DNA from 4 places in the Stenotrophomonas sp. STEN087 genome. Region 2 is predicted to be linked to each of the others. Evidence: predicted binding sites of a transcription regulator. Region 2 holds the regulator's gene; each other region holds the start of a gene.
The links. Region 2 encodes FliA, which starts transcription of late flagellar genes. Its sites were predicted from a motif close to TAAAGTTTNNCNNNCNNNGGCCGATAA; they were not measured.
Positions count from the first base shown of each region.

Region 1: the regulator FliA is predicted to act here: its motif matches at 2,310-2,336, upstream of ACVOK1_RS15855 (methyl-accepting chemotaxis protein).
Region 3: the regulator FliA is predicted to act here: its motif matches at 1,971-1,997, upstream of ACVOK1_RS14760 (flagellin).
Region 4: the regulator FliA is predicted to act here: its motif matches at 2,472-2,498, upstream of ACVOK1_RS14825 (chemotaxis protein).

Region 1 covers NZ_JBRRCR010000069.1:16,968-20,707, reverse strand. The annotation lists gene ACVOK1_RS15855 (methyl-accepting chemotaxis protein) at 109-2,229, opposite strand; gene ACVOK1_RS15850 (hypothetical protein) at 2,374-2,643, opposite strand; gene ACVOK1_RS15845 (SOS response-associated peptidase) at 2,878-3,621, opposite strand; gene ACVOK1_RS15840 (hypothetical protein) at 3,640-3,740, opposite strand, start outside.
Region 2 covers NZ_JBRRCR010000043.1:17,818-21,557, forward strand. The annotation lists gene flhF (flagellar biosynthesis GTPase FlhF) at 1-1,008, shown strand, start outside; gene ACVOK1_RS12645 (MinD/ParA family ATP-binding protein) at 995-1,882, shown strand; gene ACVOK1_RS12650 (RNA polymerase sigma factor FliA) at 1,879-2,622, shown strand; gene cheY (chemotaxis response regulator CheY) at 2,680-3,072, shown strand; gene ACVOK1_RS12660 (protein phosphatase CheZ) at 3,072-3,677, shown strand; gene ACVOK1_RS12665 (chemotaxis protein CheA) at 3,680-3,740, shown strand, end outside.
Region 3 covers NZ_JBRRCR010000060.1:7,343-11,082, forward strand. The annotation lists gene fliD (flagellar filament capping protein FliD) at 1-578, opposite strand, end outside; gene ACVOK1_RS14760 (flagellin) at 744-1,883, opposite strand; gene ACVOK1_RS14765 (flagellin) at 2,101-3,243, opposite strand; gene flgL (flagellar hook-associated protein FlgL) at 3,312-3,740, opposite strand, start outside.
Region 4 covers NZ_JBRRCR010000060.1:21,167-24,906, reverse strand. The annotation lists gene ACVOK1_RS14845 (ATP-binding protein) at 1-872, opposite strand, end outside; gene ACVOK1_RS14840 (flagellar protein FlgN) at 966-1,304, opposite strand; gene flgM (flagellar biosynthesis anti-sigma factor FlgM) at 1,301-1,606, opposite strand; gene flgA (flagellar basal body P-ring formation chaperone FlgA) at 1,682-2,338, opposite strand; gene ACVOK1_RS14825 (chemotaxis protein) at 2,506-3,450, shown strand; gene flgB (flagellar basal body rod protein FlgB) at 3,652-3,740, shown strand, end outside.

The sequences.
Region 1 (3,740 bases), on a different contig from region 2:
GTGGGGAAGGGGCGCAGGCCGTCGCCTGCTGAATGCTTCAGGCCTGCACTTTGAGGGTAGGGCGTGGCAGATGCGGGCAGTGTGAGTGCCCGCAATAAGCCCATGAGGTCAGGCGGCGCGCTTCAGCGCAGCGCCAGCCTGTGCCGCTACCCGGAACACGGCCGCGGCCTGGTCCAGATCCGCCGCCTGCCCAGCCATCGCACGCGCCGCGGCGCTGGCTTCCTCGACCAGTGCGGCATTCTGCTGGGTGGCCTCGTCCATCTGCGCGATGGTCTGGTTGACCTGTTCGATGCCGGCCGCTTGTTCGACGCTGGCTTGGGCGATCTGCTGCACCAAGTGCCCGGTCTGGCCCGCGGCGTCGGTCAACTGGCCGATGGCGGCCTCGGTCTGGCGGGCGATGCCGATGCCGGCCTCGACCCTGCCGGTGGATTCATCGATCAATGCCTTGATGTCCTTGGCCGAAGCCGCTGCGCGCTGTGCCAGAGTGCGCACCTCGCTGGCCACCACCGCAAAACCACGACCTTGCTCGCCGGCGCGCGCCGCTTCGACCGCTGCGTTGAGGGCGAGGATGTTGGTCTGGAACGCGATGCCGTCGATCAGGCTGACCATTTCGCCGATGCGCAGCGACGAGGCATTGATCTGCCCCATCACCCGCACCACGTCCTGCACCGCCTGCGCGGTCTGCTGCAGGGCTTCGCCGGCGCTGCGCGAGGCTGCATCGGCCTGCTGTGCGTGTTCGGCATTCTGGCGCACGGTAGAGGTCAGCTCTTCCATCGAGGCCGCGGTCTCTTCCAGGTTGGCAGCCTGGCTTTCCGTACGCCGTGACAGGTCGGCGTTGCCCGCGGCAATCTCATCGGACGCGCTGGCGATCGAGCCGGAGGCTTCCTGGATGCGGCGGATGATGGCCGCCAGATTCTCAGCAGTCCGGTTGGTGTCGCGCTGCATGGTAGCGAACACACCCTGGAAGTCGCCCTCGATACGGCGGGTCAGATCCCCTTCGGCCATGGCACCAAGCACCTTGGACAACGCGCCGAGGCTGCCGTCAGCGGTGGCCATCAGGCGGTTGAGGTCTTCAATCATGCGGCGGAAATCGTGACGGTAGGCCGTGGCATCGCCACGCACGCTGAAATCGCCGGCCGCTGCCGCCGTCGCCAGACGCTGGATATCCTGATTGATCGCATGCAGGCTGGCCTTGGCCGCATCCATCGATTCGTGCAGGATCGCGCGGCTGCCCGGCAGGCGTCGTGCGTCCCGGCTCAGGTCACCCTGCGCGTACTGGTTCAGCACGTCGATGGCATCGACGATCGCCTCCAGATGCTCGAACACCATCGTGTTCATGCCCTCCGCCAGTTCGCCGTAGACGCCGGGGAAATCCACCGGCATGCGGTGGCTGATGTCCTCGGCGGCATGCTTGCCGATCATCAGCTGGGTCTGCTGCGAGAAGCGCTGCAGCAGGCCGACCATGCTGTCGGTGGCCCGCAGCATCTGGCCCACTTCATCGGGGTTGTCATCCTGGTGACGGACGCTGAGGTCGCCGCGGGTGACCGCATTGATCGACGCCTGCACCTGGGCCAGCGGGCGGGTCAGGCTACGCGAGATCAACCACGCCGCGATGATGCCCAGGCCCAGGCTGAGGACGCCGAACAGGCTGAGCAGTGCCGTGGTCCTGGCGGCCAGCGCCTGCATGTCCCGGGCGGCTTCTTCCACCAGTTTCTGCTGCAGATCGGCGAACTCGGCGAGCGCCGCGTTCCAGTCGGCAGCCGCGGGGCCAGCGCGGGTCAGCAGCTCGGTGCTGGCGGCATCGAAGTCGCCGGCCTGCATCGCTGCATCCAGGTCGCGGTTGAGTGCGACGGTGGCCTGCTGCTTCTGCGCGACCTTGCCGCGCATCGATTCGGCCAGCGGGCTGGTGGCCGGGCGCTCGGTGAAGTGGGCCCAGATCTGGTCATAGCGTTCCGACATTGCGTGCGCCTTCGCCAGATCGGCCTCCAGCCCCTGGCCGCGCTTGATCAGCATGTCGCGGCGCAGGAGCAGCAGCTCCTTGTTGATGATGAGCATGTCGTACAGCTCGCCCATGCGGGTCACGCGCACGTTCACCGCGTTGTCGAACTGTTGGCGCTGCTGGTAGTTGCTGTGCAGGGCGATCGCAAGAATGGTGGCGATCAGAAGAAGCAGGATGGAAAAGCCCGCAGTGAGGCGGGTGCCAACCTTGAAGCGGCGCAGCGTGTACATTTTGTGAAGTCCGGTAGTCTTTGTAGGCCCGACTGCCGGGCGTGTCTGCACAGGAGAGAGTCCCGGCAAGCAGTACAACGGTAGCGGCGGCGCAGGCTGAAGCTTTAGCGCCGCAGTTCGGATTTTTCTGGAAGCGCCTGCGGATCAGGCAATGCAGAGCACGAACACCGCCGACAGCGCGAGCATCAGCACGAACACCCGCCGACTCAGGGCCAGGCAGGCGAGGCCCGCGGCCAATGCCCAGGCGCCCAGCAGGACGCAGGCCAGCAGCCACAGGCCCATGCCCATCAGCGAGCCGGACACCACGCCGGACATCGCCAGTGCTTTGAACAGGCCCACGCCCAGCACGCTGCCCAGCATTCCTGCCTGCAGGGCGACGGCATCATGGCGGGCAGGGGCAGGGCGGTGATGCATGGGCTGCACTGTGCAGCAAGCCACATCCACGCCATGTGTTTTTTGCGGTTCAGCGGGAGCGCGACGAAGGGGTCAGAGCCCTTGCCTGCGGCAAGGGATCCGACCCCAGGCTTGCGGTCGAGCGAAGGGGTCGGATCCCTTTCCAACGGAAAGGGCTCTGAACCCGGATCTCCGGCCAGGCGTTGGGGTCAGAGCCCTTGCCTTTGGCAAGGGATCCGACCCCGGGCCCATCACTCACGCATCGTCATCCAGCGCATCGCCATCCCAGTCGGGCAGCGCATCGTCGGCACCCGCAACGTCGGGGTCTACCGGCTCCAGCAGGGTGTAGTCATCGCGACGCGGGTCGCGGATGCCCAGGCCGACATACGCAGCCTCGAGCGCCGCGGTATGCGCGTGCCGTCGCAGCTGCGCCGGGGTGGTCAGCTCGCCCCTCAGCCAAGCCGCGGCAGCCGCGGGCTCCACAAACACCGGCCCATCGGCAGACAGCGGGGCCGGGATCGCCGGATTGCCATCGGTCAGGATCGAGAATGTGTCGCGCATGTCGCCGGCCTCGTCCTGCCAGTGCTCCCATAAGCCGGCCGCCAGCAGCGCCACCCCATCCTGTCGCTGGACGAACATCGGCCACGGTGGTCGTCGCTGCCGGTCCCATTTGAAATAGCCCGTCATGGGCACGATGCAGCGACGCTTGCTCCAGGCATCGGCAAAGATGCGGCTGCGCGGGGCGCGTTCCAGCCGGGCAGTCACCGTGGTGTAGGGCGTGGACGGCTGCTTCGACCAGCGCGGCACCAGGCCCCACTGCATCTCTGCAACGACCGTCGTGGTCTTCGCATCGGCCGCGCCGGCGGCCCAGACCCAGGCGTGGCCGTCCTTGCCGATGTTGTAGCGCGCATCCGCCGTCGCCAGTGCTGCCGACACGTCGCCGGGCAGGGCAGCAGCAAAGCTGTCCACATCCACGAAGGCCTGCACGAAACGCCGCATGCCCGCTCCGTCGCCGCCTCAGCGCGGCGGATGTCCCTGCAGCAGGTCGCGTCCGCGCGGGGTCAGGTCGATGTCGCCGTCTTCCGCCTGCACGGCAAGGCCTGCCTTCACCGCCCAGG
Region 2 (3,740 bases):
ATGCCCGCCAACGATATGGCGCCGCTGGCCGACGCCCTGCCGACCCCGGCACCGGCACCGCAGCTGGCCCCGGCCCCGGCACTGACCATGGTCGCTGCCGATGACGGCGAGATCCGCCAGCTGCGCCACGAAGTGGCCGGCATGCGCCAGGTCATCGAGCGCGAGATGAACCGATTCACCGATGAGCGCCTGCGCGGCAGCGCGGTGCGTGCCACCGCCCTGGACCTGATGGACGAGTACGGCTTCGATGCCGGCCTGTCCCGCGACGTGGCCATGCAGATCCCGCTGGAGACCGAGGCCCACCGCGGCCGCGGCCTGATGCTGGGGCTGATCTCGCGCAAGCTGCCGATCGCCCCGGTCGACCCGCTGGAAGAAGGCGGCGTGATCGCCCTGGTCGGCCCGACCGGTGCCGGCAAGACCACCACCATCGCCAAGCTCGCCTCGCGCTTCGCCGAGAAGCATGCCCCGCGTGACGTCGCCCTGGTGACCACCGACACGATGCGCGTCGGCGCCCGCGAGCAGCTGTACGGCTACGGCCGCCAGCTCGGCATCGCCGTCCACGAGGCCAACAGCGGCACCGACCTGGACCAGCTGCTGGAGCGCCTGCAGGACTACAAGCTGGTGCTGATCGACACCGCCGGCCTCGGCCCGCGCGACCGCGCCCTGGCCGCCCAGCTGCAGTGGCTGCGCGCCGCCCGCCAGGTACGCACCCTGCTGGTGCTGCCGGCCAATACCAGCTTCGGCGACATGGACGAGGTCGTCCGCCGCTTCGGCGCGGCCAACCTGCAGGGCCTGGTGCTGAGCAAGCTGGACGAGACCGGCCGCTTCGGCAACGCCCTTTCGGTGGCGGTCGACCACGCCCTGCCGATCACCTGGGTAACCGATGGCCAGGACGTCCCGGAGGACCTGCACCGGGCCAGTGCAGCCAATCTCGTACTTCGCCTTGAAGATTTGCGCCGAGCGGCCGATATGCCCTGCAACCCGGAGTTGAACCATGCCGTCGCGTGAGTACGCCAAGCTGACCAATACCTTCCCGCTGTCGGCCACCCGCAGCGAGCCGCTCGGCCCTGTCCGCACCATCGCGGTGACCGGCGGCAAGGGCGGCGTGGGCAAGACCAACGTGTCGGCCAACCTGGCCGTGGCGCTGGCGGGCATGGGCAAACGCACCCTGCTGCTGGACGCCGACCTGGGCCTGGCCAACATCGACGTCATCCTTGGCCTGAACCCGAAGTTCACCCTGGCTGACCTGGTCGCCGGCCGCTGCAGCCTGGAGGACGTGATCATCGAGGGCCCCAACGGGGTGCTGGTGGTCCCGGCCGCCTCGGGCCGCCGGCACATGGCCGAACTGGCCCCGGCCGAGCATGTCGGCCTGGTCAACGTGTTCTCCGAGCTGGAACGCGAGCTGGACATCATGGTGGTGGACACCGCCGCCGGCATCACCGATGGCGTGCTGACCTTCTGCCAGGCCGCGCAGGACACCGTGGTGGTGGTCTGCGATGAGCCCGCCTCGATCACCGACGCCTACGCGCTGATCAAGGTGCTCTCGCGCGAACGTGGCGTGGACCGCATCCAGGTGGTGGCCAACATGGTGCGCGACCCCAACGAGGGCCGCGTGCTGTACGAAAAGCTGACCCGCGTCTGCGAGAAGTTCCTCGCCGATGTCTCGCTGAACTACCTGGGCTGCGTGCCGCAGGATGACTGGCTGCGCCTGTCGGTGCAGCGCCAGCAGCCGGTGGTCAAGGCCTACCCGTCCAGCCCGGCCGCGCTGGCGATCACCGAGATCGCCCGCCGCACCGCCCGCTGGCAGGCGCCGACCGAACCGCGTGGCGGCGTCGAGTTCTTCCTCGAACGCATCCTCAAGCAGCGTGGGGTGACCGTATGAAAGGTGCAGCCCAGTACAAGGAAGTCCAGCGCGCCAGCGCGACCGATGTCATCGCCCAGCATTCCGACCTGGTGCGGCGCATCGCCCACCACCTGGCGGCGCGACTGCCGGCCAGCGTCGAGGTGGACGACCTGATCCAGGCCGGCATGATGGGCCTGATCGAAGCCTCGCGCAGCTATGACGCCGACCAGGGCGCGTCGTTCGAGACCTACGCCTCGATCCGCATCCGCGGCTCGATGATCGACGAGATCCGCCGTGGTGACTGGGTACCGCGCTCGGTGCACCGCCGTGCCCGCGACGCCGCCGCCACCATCCGCCGACTGGAGCAGAGCAGCGGCCGCGCCGCCAGCGCCACCGAAGTGGCCGCGGCGATGGACATGCCCCTGCCCGAGTACCTGCGCCTGATGGAAGACGCCTCGCGTGGCCAGGTGCTGAGCCTGGAATCGCGCATCGAGGACCAAGGCGAGCTGGACACCGTCGCCCAGGGCGGCCCGACCCCGCAGCAGGTACTGGAACGCGGTGAATTCGGCCGCGAACTGGGCAAGGCGATCGGCCACCTGCCCGAACGCGAGCAGCTGGTGCTCTCGCTCTACTACGAGCAGGAGCTGAACCTGAAGGAGATCGGCGCGGTGCTCGGCGTGAGCGAATCGCGGGTCTGCCAGATCCACGGCCAGGCCGTGCTGCGCCTGCGCGGCCGGCTGAAGGTTTTCGAGGCGGCCGACGCCGGCCTCGAGCAATGAACATGCGCGAGGCGGCTGCCCCCGGCCGCCCGCAGCGAACAACAAAGGAACTCTGCTTTGAACAAGAACATGCGCATCCTGATCGTTGACGATTTCTCGACCATGCGTCGCATCGTCAAGAACCTGCTGGGCGATCTGGGCTTCACCAACACCGCCGAAGCCGAGGACGGGCATGCCGCGCTGTCGTTGCTGCAGAGCCAGCCGTTCGATTTCGTGGTCACCGACTGGAACATGCCGGTGATGACCGGCATCGAGCTGCTCAAGGCGATCCGCGCCGATGCCAAGCTGAAGACGTTGCCGGTGCTGATGGTGACCGCCGAAGCCAAGCGCGAGCAGATCATCGAAGCGGCCCAGAGCGGCGTCAACGGCTACATCATCAAGCCGTTCACCGCGCAGACCCTGGAAGAGAAGCTCGGCAAGATCTTCGAACGCCTGGCAGCGAGCGCCTGATGGACGCCCAGGTCGACAGAAGCGCCCTCGCCCTGCGCCTGCAGGAGGCCCTGGATGCATTGGAGTCGGGTGACGAGACCGCCTGGCGCCAGCGCATCGACAGCTTGGTGGCCGCGCGTACCCAGCCGATGATGAGCGGCCTTTCGCGGCTGGCCCGCGAGCTGGGCCAGGCCCTGGGCGAACTGCCGACCGTGCCCGACGAGGCCGGCGAGCTGGACGATGCCTGCGCACGCCTGGACCACGTGGTGGCGATGACCGAACAGGCCACCCACCGCACCCTGGACCTGGCCGAGGAATGCCGCGCCCTGACCGAACAGCTGCGTGCCGATGGCCTGCAGCCGGGCCAGGACGAACAGCTTGAGCGCATCCGCCACAACCTGACCGAGATCGCCCTGACCCAGAGCTACCAGGACCTGACCGGGCAGATCATCCGTCGCGTGGTCGGCATCGTCCGCCGCGTGCACGAAGGCTTCGGCGCGCTCGGCCTGCCGCCGGAACAGCATCGCACCGACCCGGAACTTGCCGGGCCGGCACTGAAGGGACTGGACCGCCACGCGGTTTCGCAGAACGACGCCGACGACCTTCTGTCGGACCTGGGGCTGTAAGCATGAGCGCGGTTGCCGACGACATCACTGCCGATTTCATCATCGAGGCCCAGGAAATCCTGG
Region 3 (3,740 bases), on a different contig from region 2:
CCATCGGCCGTGATCGTGAGCTTGCCGGCGGTGCCGCTGTCCAGTGCAGTCAGGACAAGGTGCTGTCCATCGTCGGCGGTCACGACGGAGGCAGTGACACCCTTGCCCCCTGCAGCAGCATTGATCGACTTGGCGATGTCGGACAGCGTGTGACCTGCCGCGACGTCGATGTTGAGGGTCTTGCTGCCATAGGCAATGCTGAGGGACCCTTCGCCGACGGTTTCGGTTTTGCTGAATGCGCTCGAGCTGAGCTTCTGGCTGGTGGCCAGGCTCACCACCTCGATGTCGTAACTGCCGATCGAAGCGCCGGTGCCTGCACTTGCGGTGAAGCCGGAACCATCGGCGACGGTGGCCTTGCGGGTGCGGCTATCCGTGTCCTTGGTCAGGTTGGTCAGCGCGGTCTGCAGGTTGTCCATGGCGCTCTTGATGTTGCCCAGCGCGGAAACCTTGGCTGTGGCGGCCGTGCCCGCCGCATTGATGCGGTTCTCGGCAGGCGCGCGTTCAGCGGCGACAAGCTGCGAGACCAGGGTGGGGATGTCGAGGCCCGAACCGATCGAGTAGAGGGAGGAGGTGGCCATGGGAGGTCCTTGGGTGGAAAGCGCGCGATGCGCGCACGCAGAGATTATCGGCAGGAGCGGCCAGCGTCTTTAGGGCCGCCCCATGCACAGCGGCCTGCAAGGCCCATGCCAGAACGCAAGAGGCCCGCTTGCGCGGGCCTCGTGGTTCTTCTGGCTTGCGTTCCGTTACTGGAGCAGGCTCAGCACGCTCTGCGAGGAGCTGTTGGCCTGGGCCAGCATTGCGGTACCGGCCTGCTGCAGGATCTGGTTGCGGGTCAGTTCCGCGGTTTCCTTGGCATAGTCGGTGTCACGGATACGGCTGCGCGAAGCGGACATGTTTTCCGAGCTGGTCTGCAGGTTGGTGACGACCGAGCTGAAGCGGTTCTGGATGGCACCCAGGTCGGCGCGGGCGGTGTTCACTTCCTTCAGGGCGTTGTCGATCTGGTCGATGGCCATCTGCGCCGAGGCGAAGCCGCTCACGTTCAGGCCGGCAATACCGGTCTGGCTGGCAGCGCCAGCGGTGGCGCCAATCACGCCCAGGGCATCTGCATCGCCGGTGCCTGCAACGGTGAAGGTCGCGGCACTGGTCATGGTGATTTCACCAGTGGTGGTGTCGTACGAAGCCGAAACCTTGGTCTGCGAGGAAACGCGGTTGATCGCCTCAACAACCTGGCCAGCGCGCTCCTGCGCGTTGGCAGCAGCATCAATAGCGCCCACGTCGGTGCCATTGATGGTCAGGCTGCCGGCAGCCTGGGCCGTCAGGACGGTGATGTCGCCGGAGTCGACATTGGCGGTGAAGCGGCTGGTGGTGCCGCCCAGCACGGCAACCTGCGCGTTGGCGATGCTGGAGATCGAAATGGTTTCGCCTGCGTTTGCACCGACCTGGAAGGCGACGCCGGAGAACGAACCATTCAGCAGCTTGGTGCCGTTGAAGTTGGTCTGTTCGGAAACGCGCTGGATTTCAGCCTTCAGCTGCGTAACTTCCTTGTCCAGTGCATCACGGTCGGTCTGGCTGTTGGTGCCGTTGGAGGCCTGCACGGCCAACTCACGGATACGCTGCAGGTTGTTGCCGATTTCCGACAGCGCGCCTTCAGCGGTCTGCGCCAGCGAAATGCCGTCGTTGGCGTTGCGGACAGCCTGGTCCAAGCCGCGGATCTGCGAGGTGAAGCGCTCGGAGATGGCCAGGCCGGCTGCGTCGTCCTTGGCGCTGTTGATGCGCAGGCCCGAGGACAGGCGCTGAATGCTGGTCGCCAGGCTGCTGCCGCTGGAGGACAGGTTGCGCTGGGCGTTCAGCGACATAACATTGGTGTTGATGACTTGTGCCATGGTGGCTTCTTCCTTTAGGGCGTATGAACCGGCAAGGTGTCGCCGGACCTTTCGCAGAGGGGACTGACCTTGCCGCTGCTGAAATCAATAACGGCAGTGCCCATCCACGCTTTAGGCCCCTGTACGCAAATTTTGCGAAAGCCGCCTGCCAGCCGGCCCCGCAGAAACGAAAAGGGCCCTGAGAAGGGCCCCCTCCGTGGGTTCACTGCACCCGCGTTTACTGCTGCAGCAGCGTCATCACCGACTGCGGGGAGGTATTGGCCTGGGCCAGCATCGCCGTACCTGCCTGCTGCAGGATCTGGTTGCGGGTCAGTTCGGCGGTTTCCTTTGCGTAGTCGGTGTCACGAATGCGGCTGCGCGCAGCGGACATGTTTTCTGAGGTGGTCTGCAGATTCACGATGGTGGAGGTGAACCGGTTCTGCACGGCACCGAGGTCGGCACGGGCGGTGTTTACTTCCTTCAGCGCGTTGTCGATCTGATCGATGGCCATCTGTGCCGAAGCGAAGCTGTTCACGTTCAGGGCGCCCAGGCCCGTGGTGGTAGTGTCGGTGGGGGTCACGCCGGCGACGCCCACTGCGTCGGCGGTCGCGGTACCGGCGATGGTGAAGTTGGCGCTGCCGGTCAGGGTGATTTCGCCGGTGGTTGCGTTGTACGAGGCGCCGACCTTGGTCTGCGACGACACGCGGTTGATGGCTTCCACGACCTGGCTGGACCGCTCCTGCGAGTTGGCCGCTGCGTCGATGGCACCCACGTCGACGCCGTTGATGGTCAGGCCACCTGCCGGCACAGCGTCCAAGTCGGTGATGCTGCTCGCCAGCACGTTGGCGCTGAAGCGGGTGGTCTCGCCGCCCAGGGTGGCCAGCTGCGCATTGGCAATGCTGCTGATGGAGATGGTTTCACCGGCGTTGGCACCCACCTGGAAGGCGACGCCTGCGAACGAACCATCCAGCAGCTTGGTTCCGTTGAAGTTGGTCTGCTCGGCAACGCGCTGGATTTCCGACTTCAGCTGCGCCACTTCCTTGTCCAGAGCTTCGCGGTCGGTCTGGCTGTTGGTGCCGTTGGAGGCCTGCACGGCAAGTTCACGGATGCGCTGCAGGTTGTTGCCGATTTCCGACAGCGCGCCTTCGGCGGTCTGCGCCAGCGAAATGCCATCGTTTGCGTTGCGCACGGCCACGTCCAGGCCGCGGATCTGGGTGGTGAATCGCTCGGAGATCGCCAAGCCGGCGGCATCGTCCTTTGCGCTGTTGATGCGCAGGCCCGACGACAGGCGCTGGATACTGGTGGCCAGGCTGTTGCCGCTGGTCGTCAGGTTGCGCTGGGCATTGAGCGACATCACGTTGGTGTTGATGACTTGTGCCATTTCTATCTACTCCGGTTTGGTGCTGCGTTTGATTGGTGTTTCGGGGGAATGCGCCGCGTGGCGCAGGTTCAGCGGATGATGTTGAACAAGGACATTGACTGGATCTGGCTGAAGACGGTCTGCGCCGCCTGCAGTGCTGCACTCTCGATCTTGTATTGGCTGATGACCTCGGCGTAATCGACGTCGCGAAGCGAGGAAAGGGTGGACTTGAGGGTCACTTCATTGGCATCACGGACATTGGTGGCGGCGTCGATCGCGCTGAGCTGCGAGCCGCCATTGGCACGCGCATCGATCATGTTTTCCGATGCGCGCGCTACATCGCGGATGGCAGCCTGGAGTGCGTTGTTCTGCACGGTCTGGCCGTTGCCGCTTCCGGTATCGGCTGTCAGTGCCGAAGAGAGCCCTTTCAGCGTGGTGAAGATGTCGCGGGTGCTGGAGGCGCCGATACTGAATGAGTCACCTGCAACCGGCGTGCCATCGATGCGCATCCGCACGCC
Region 4 (3,740 bases), on a different contig from region 2:
GGCAGCTGGCCGAACTCGCGGTGCAGGGTCACCTTGTACTTGAGCTCGTTCCAGATGATGTTGATGGTCGATTCCAGGCCGGAATGCAGGTCCACCAGCTTCCACGACTCGTCGCGGCCGGAATACGAGAAGTCCTTCAGGTCGCGCACGATGCGGGTCACCCGCTCGATGCCCTCACGCGATTCGGCCATCAGCTGCGGCAGGTCGCGGCTGATGAAATCGATGTCCAGGCGGTCACGGATATCGTCGATTTCCGGGATCAGCGCCTTCGGATCCGGCGCGCGCAGGGCCCGCTCGTACGCTTCGATGACGGTGAACAGGCTGCGCAGGTATTCCTGCAGGCTGCCCAGGTTGGAGTGCACGTAGCCGATCGGGTTGTTGATCTCGTGCGCCACGCCGGCGGCGAGCTGGCCGATGGAGGCCATCTTTTCCGACTGCAGCAGCTTTTCCTGGGTGCCGTTGAGGCGCAGGTAGGCCTGGCGCAGTTCGGCGTGGCGCTGCTGCAGCTCGCGCTCGTAGTCTTCCTGCCCCTCGATGGGGCGGAACAGGGCCAGGTAGTGGCCGCTGCCCGGTTGGCCGTGGTGGTACAGGTGGGCGATGACCACGCCCTCGCCGACCGGCAGGCTGCCGTTCCACTGCCCGTGCAGTCGGGCCTGCTCCAGTGCGTCCGGCGGCAACAGCTCACGCAGGCGCTGCGGCGCAGGGCCGGTCGTCTCGTTGCTGCCCAGCAGGTTCTGTGCGGCCGGATTGGCCAGGGCGACCTGCCCGTCTTCGGTGAACAGCAGCATGCCTTCGCGCACGCGCTCCAGCAGGGCCTGCAGCACCGGCTGCGGCGGAAGGGGGGCGGTAACCAGGGCGTTGGCGGCGGACACGGCGACTCGGGGGCTTGCGAACAGGCGCCCAATATACGCGCTGCCGCGCCATCGCAGCAGCCCACCGGCTGCTGCCGGCGGCCGGTGGGTCGATCAGGCGACGGCCAGCGGCCGGCGTGCGTTGATCGTGTGGGCCTGGCCCTTGGCGTCGTACGACGAGGATGCCTCGGTGCGTCCGAGCTGGCGCAGCGCCCAGTCCACCTCGCGGCGGCGGCGCGACAGCAGCACGCCGTTGGCGCGGTTGCGCTCGGCCAGCGCCTGCAGCTGCTCGCCCTCGCCCACCGGCGGGGTGGAATCCAGGGCGCGCAGTGCTTCCAGCTTGGCGCCGGTCGCGCGGATCAGCGCGTGCACATCGTGCTCGACCAGGGCCTGATGCTCGACATCCAGGGCCTGGGCAAGTCGCTGAAGATGTTCACTCATCGCCGCGGTCATCCCTGCAGCTGCTGGTCCAGTTCGAGCATGCGCGATGCGATCGCGTCCGGATTGATCTTGTAGCTGCCGTTCTGCAGCGACTCGCGCACGGCGGCGACACGCTGGGTGTCGATGGCCGGGGCGGTGCTCAGCTCACGCTCGAGCGCCTGCAGGTTGGTGGCCTCGCCGGTCAGGCGCAGGCTGTCCGCAGCCTCCACCGGGCGCGCCGGCGCATCGCCGCTGACGCCGGGCTTGGTGGCCGGGGTCGTCACGCTGCGCAGTGCCTGGGGGACCTGCAGGTTGCCGTCGATTTTCTGGCTCATGGGGTGTCCTGGAGTTGCCGTTCACAAGGGATAACGGCCGCTGGGCCGTGATCTTTAGGGAAATCTCTTACTTTTTCAACGCGCCACGATTACGTCACCATGGGCGTCCACGGTCCCCTGCACGATGCGGCGGGAGGACAGGTTCTCTACCGAAACACGGTCGTTCTCGCCCGCATCGCCCATCGCCCGGCCGGCAATGCGCACCTCGACCGAACCACGCCGCGACACCAGAGCCACGTTGTCTCCTCGCTTGATGAGACGTTCGGTGACCAGGTCGTTGGCCGACAGCAGGCTTCCGGCCTGCAGGGGCCGACGGGCAATGCGACCGACCGCCGCGGCGGGATCGGACAGCACGGCACCGGCGATCCGTGCGGCGTCACGCTGGACAGTGCTGATATCGGCCGCGGCCAGGGTTTCTCCAGTGGCAATGCCACGGGTGAGCACCAGCACGGCCTGGTTGTGGCGCACCTTCACCGGCACGAACAGGCGCCAACCGCCTGGATCGGGGCAGCTGACCTCCACCGTGGTGTTGGCGGTGGGCTGCACCTGCAGGGCCGACCCGCAGCGCGGCAGGCGCATTGCATCGGCCACCACGGCCTCGCCCTCGGCGCCGGCTGGCAGGGTCGACAGCGCCGCTGTACGGATGCTGGCGACCGGCTGCCAGCCGGTGGCGGCCGCCCATGGCGAGACAAACGCCAGGGCGATGGCCAATAGAGATGTGATCCGGCGCATGGCGCCTCCTGTTCGGTAAGACCTGGCCGGGTGCGTGCAAGTGGCGTGCCAGAGGCTCTTGTAAAGTCGAGCCGTGCTCGACTGCTTTGGACATGAATGCCAGTCGAGCATGGCTCGACTCTACAAAAGCGCTCAAGTTCGGCCGCCCCCACGCCGATACAGCAGCCATGTCCCATGACCTGCTCAACCGGATCGACCAGCGGACCCGACTGGCCGGCCACAATCGCCTGGCGCTGCTGCTGTTCCGTCTCGGCGGACGTCAGCTTTTTGGCGTCAACGTCTTCAAGGTGCAGGAAGTCCTGCGCCGCCCGGAGCTGTTCCAGGTGCCCGGCCTGCCCGGCCAGTTCGCCGGCGTGGCCGACGTGCGGGGCCGCTCGGTGCCGGTGCTGGACCTGGGCCTGGCCATCGGCCACCCCGAGCGTGAGCCGGACGCGGACACTGCCCCCGGCTACCTGGTGGTGACCGAGTTCAACCGCTCCATCCAGGGCTTCCTGGTGAGCGGGGTCGAGCGCATCGTCAACATCGCGGTGGAGGACATCCACCCGCCGCCGGAGCTGGGCGCCGAATCGAGCTACCTGACCGCGGTGACCCGCTTCCAGGGCGACCTGATCCAGGTGATCGACGTGGAAAGCGTGCTGGCCGACATCGCCCAGATCCGTGGCGAGGCGGTGCTGGACCCGACCATGGCCATGCCCGCCGACGCCCCGCAGCTGCAGGTGCTGGTGGTGGACGACTCGCGCGTGGCCCGCCAGCAGATCCGCAGCGTGCTGGACCAGCTGGGGGTGGGCGCCACCCTGCTGTCCGATGGCAAGCAGGCGCTGGACCACCTGCTGCAGATCCACGCCTCGGGCGAAAACCCGGCCGACCGCTACGCCATGGTGATCTCGGACATCGAGATGCCCGCCATGGACGGATACACGCTGACGACGGAAATCCGGCGCCACGCCGGCCTGTCCGGGCTGTATGTGCTGCTGCACACCTCCCTGTCCGGCGTATTCAACAATGCGATGGTGGAACGCGTGGGCGCCAACGCCTTCGTGGCCAAGTACTCGCCGCACGAGCTGGCCGACTTCGTGCTGGACCGCCTGCGCAAGGTGGCGATGGCGGCGTAAGGCCGCCTGATCCGGCCATGGCGGGCTGACGCCGCCAGCTCCCGTAGTTGGGGGGGCGGGGGCGCGGGGGGGGGGGGGGGGGGGGGGGGGGGGCGGGGCCTCCTCCCCCGGCGGCGCCCCCCCCCCCCCCCCCCCACTACCCTCCTCTGCTTTGGCACACCCCTTGCAGCTTCCCGGGCATCGTTCCCGTGGGAGTGCACCGTGCGCAACCTGATTACCGACTACCTGGGCGTGCATGCCCAGGCCATGCCGTTGCGCGAACAGCGGATGAAGCTGATCGCCAGCAACCT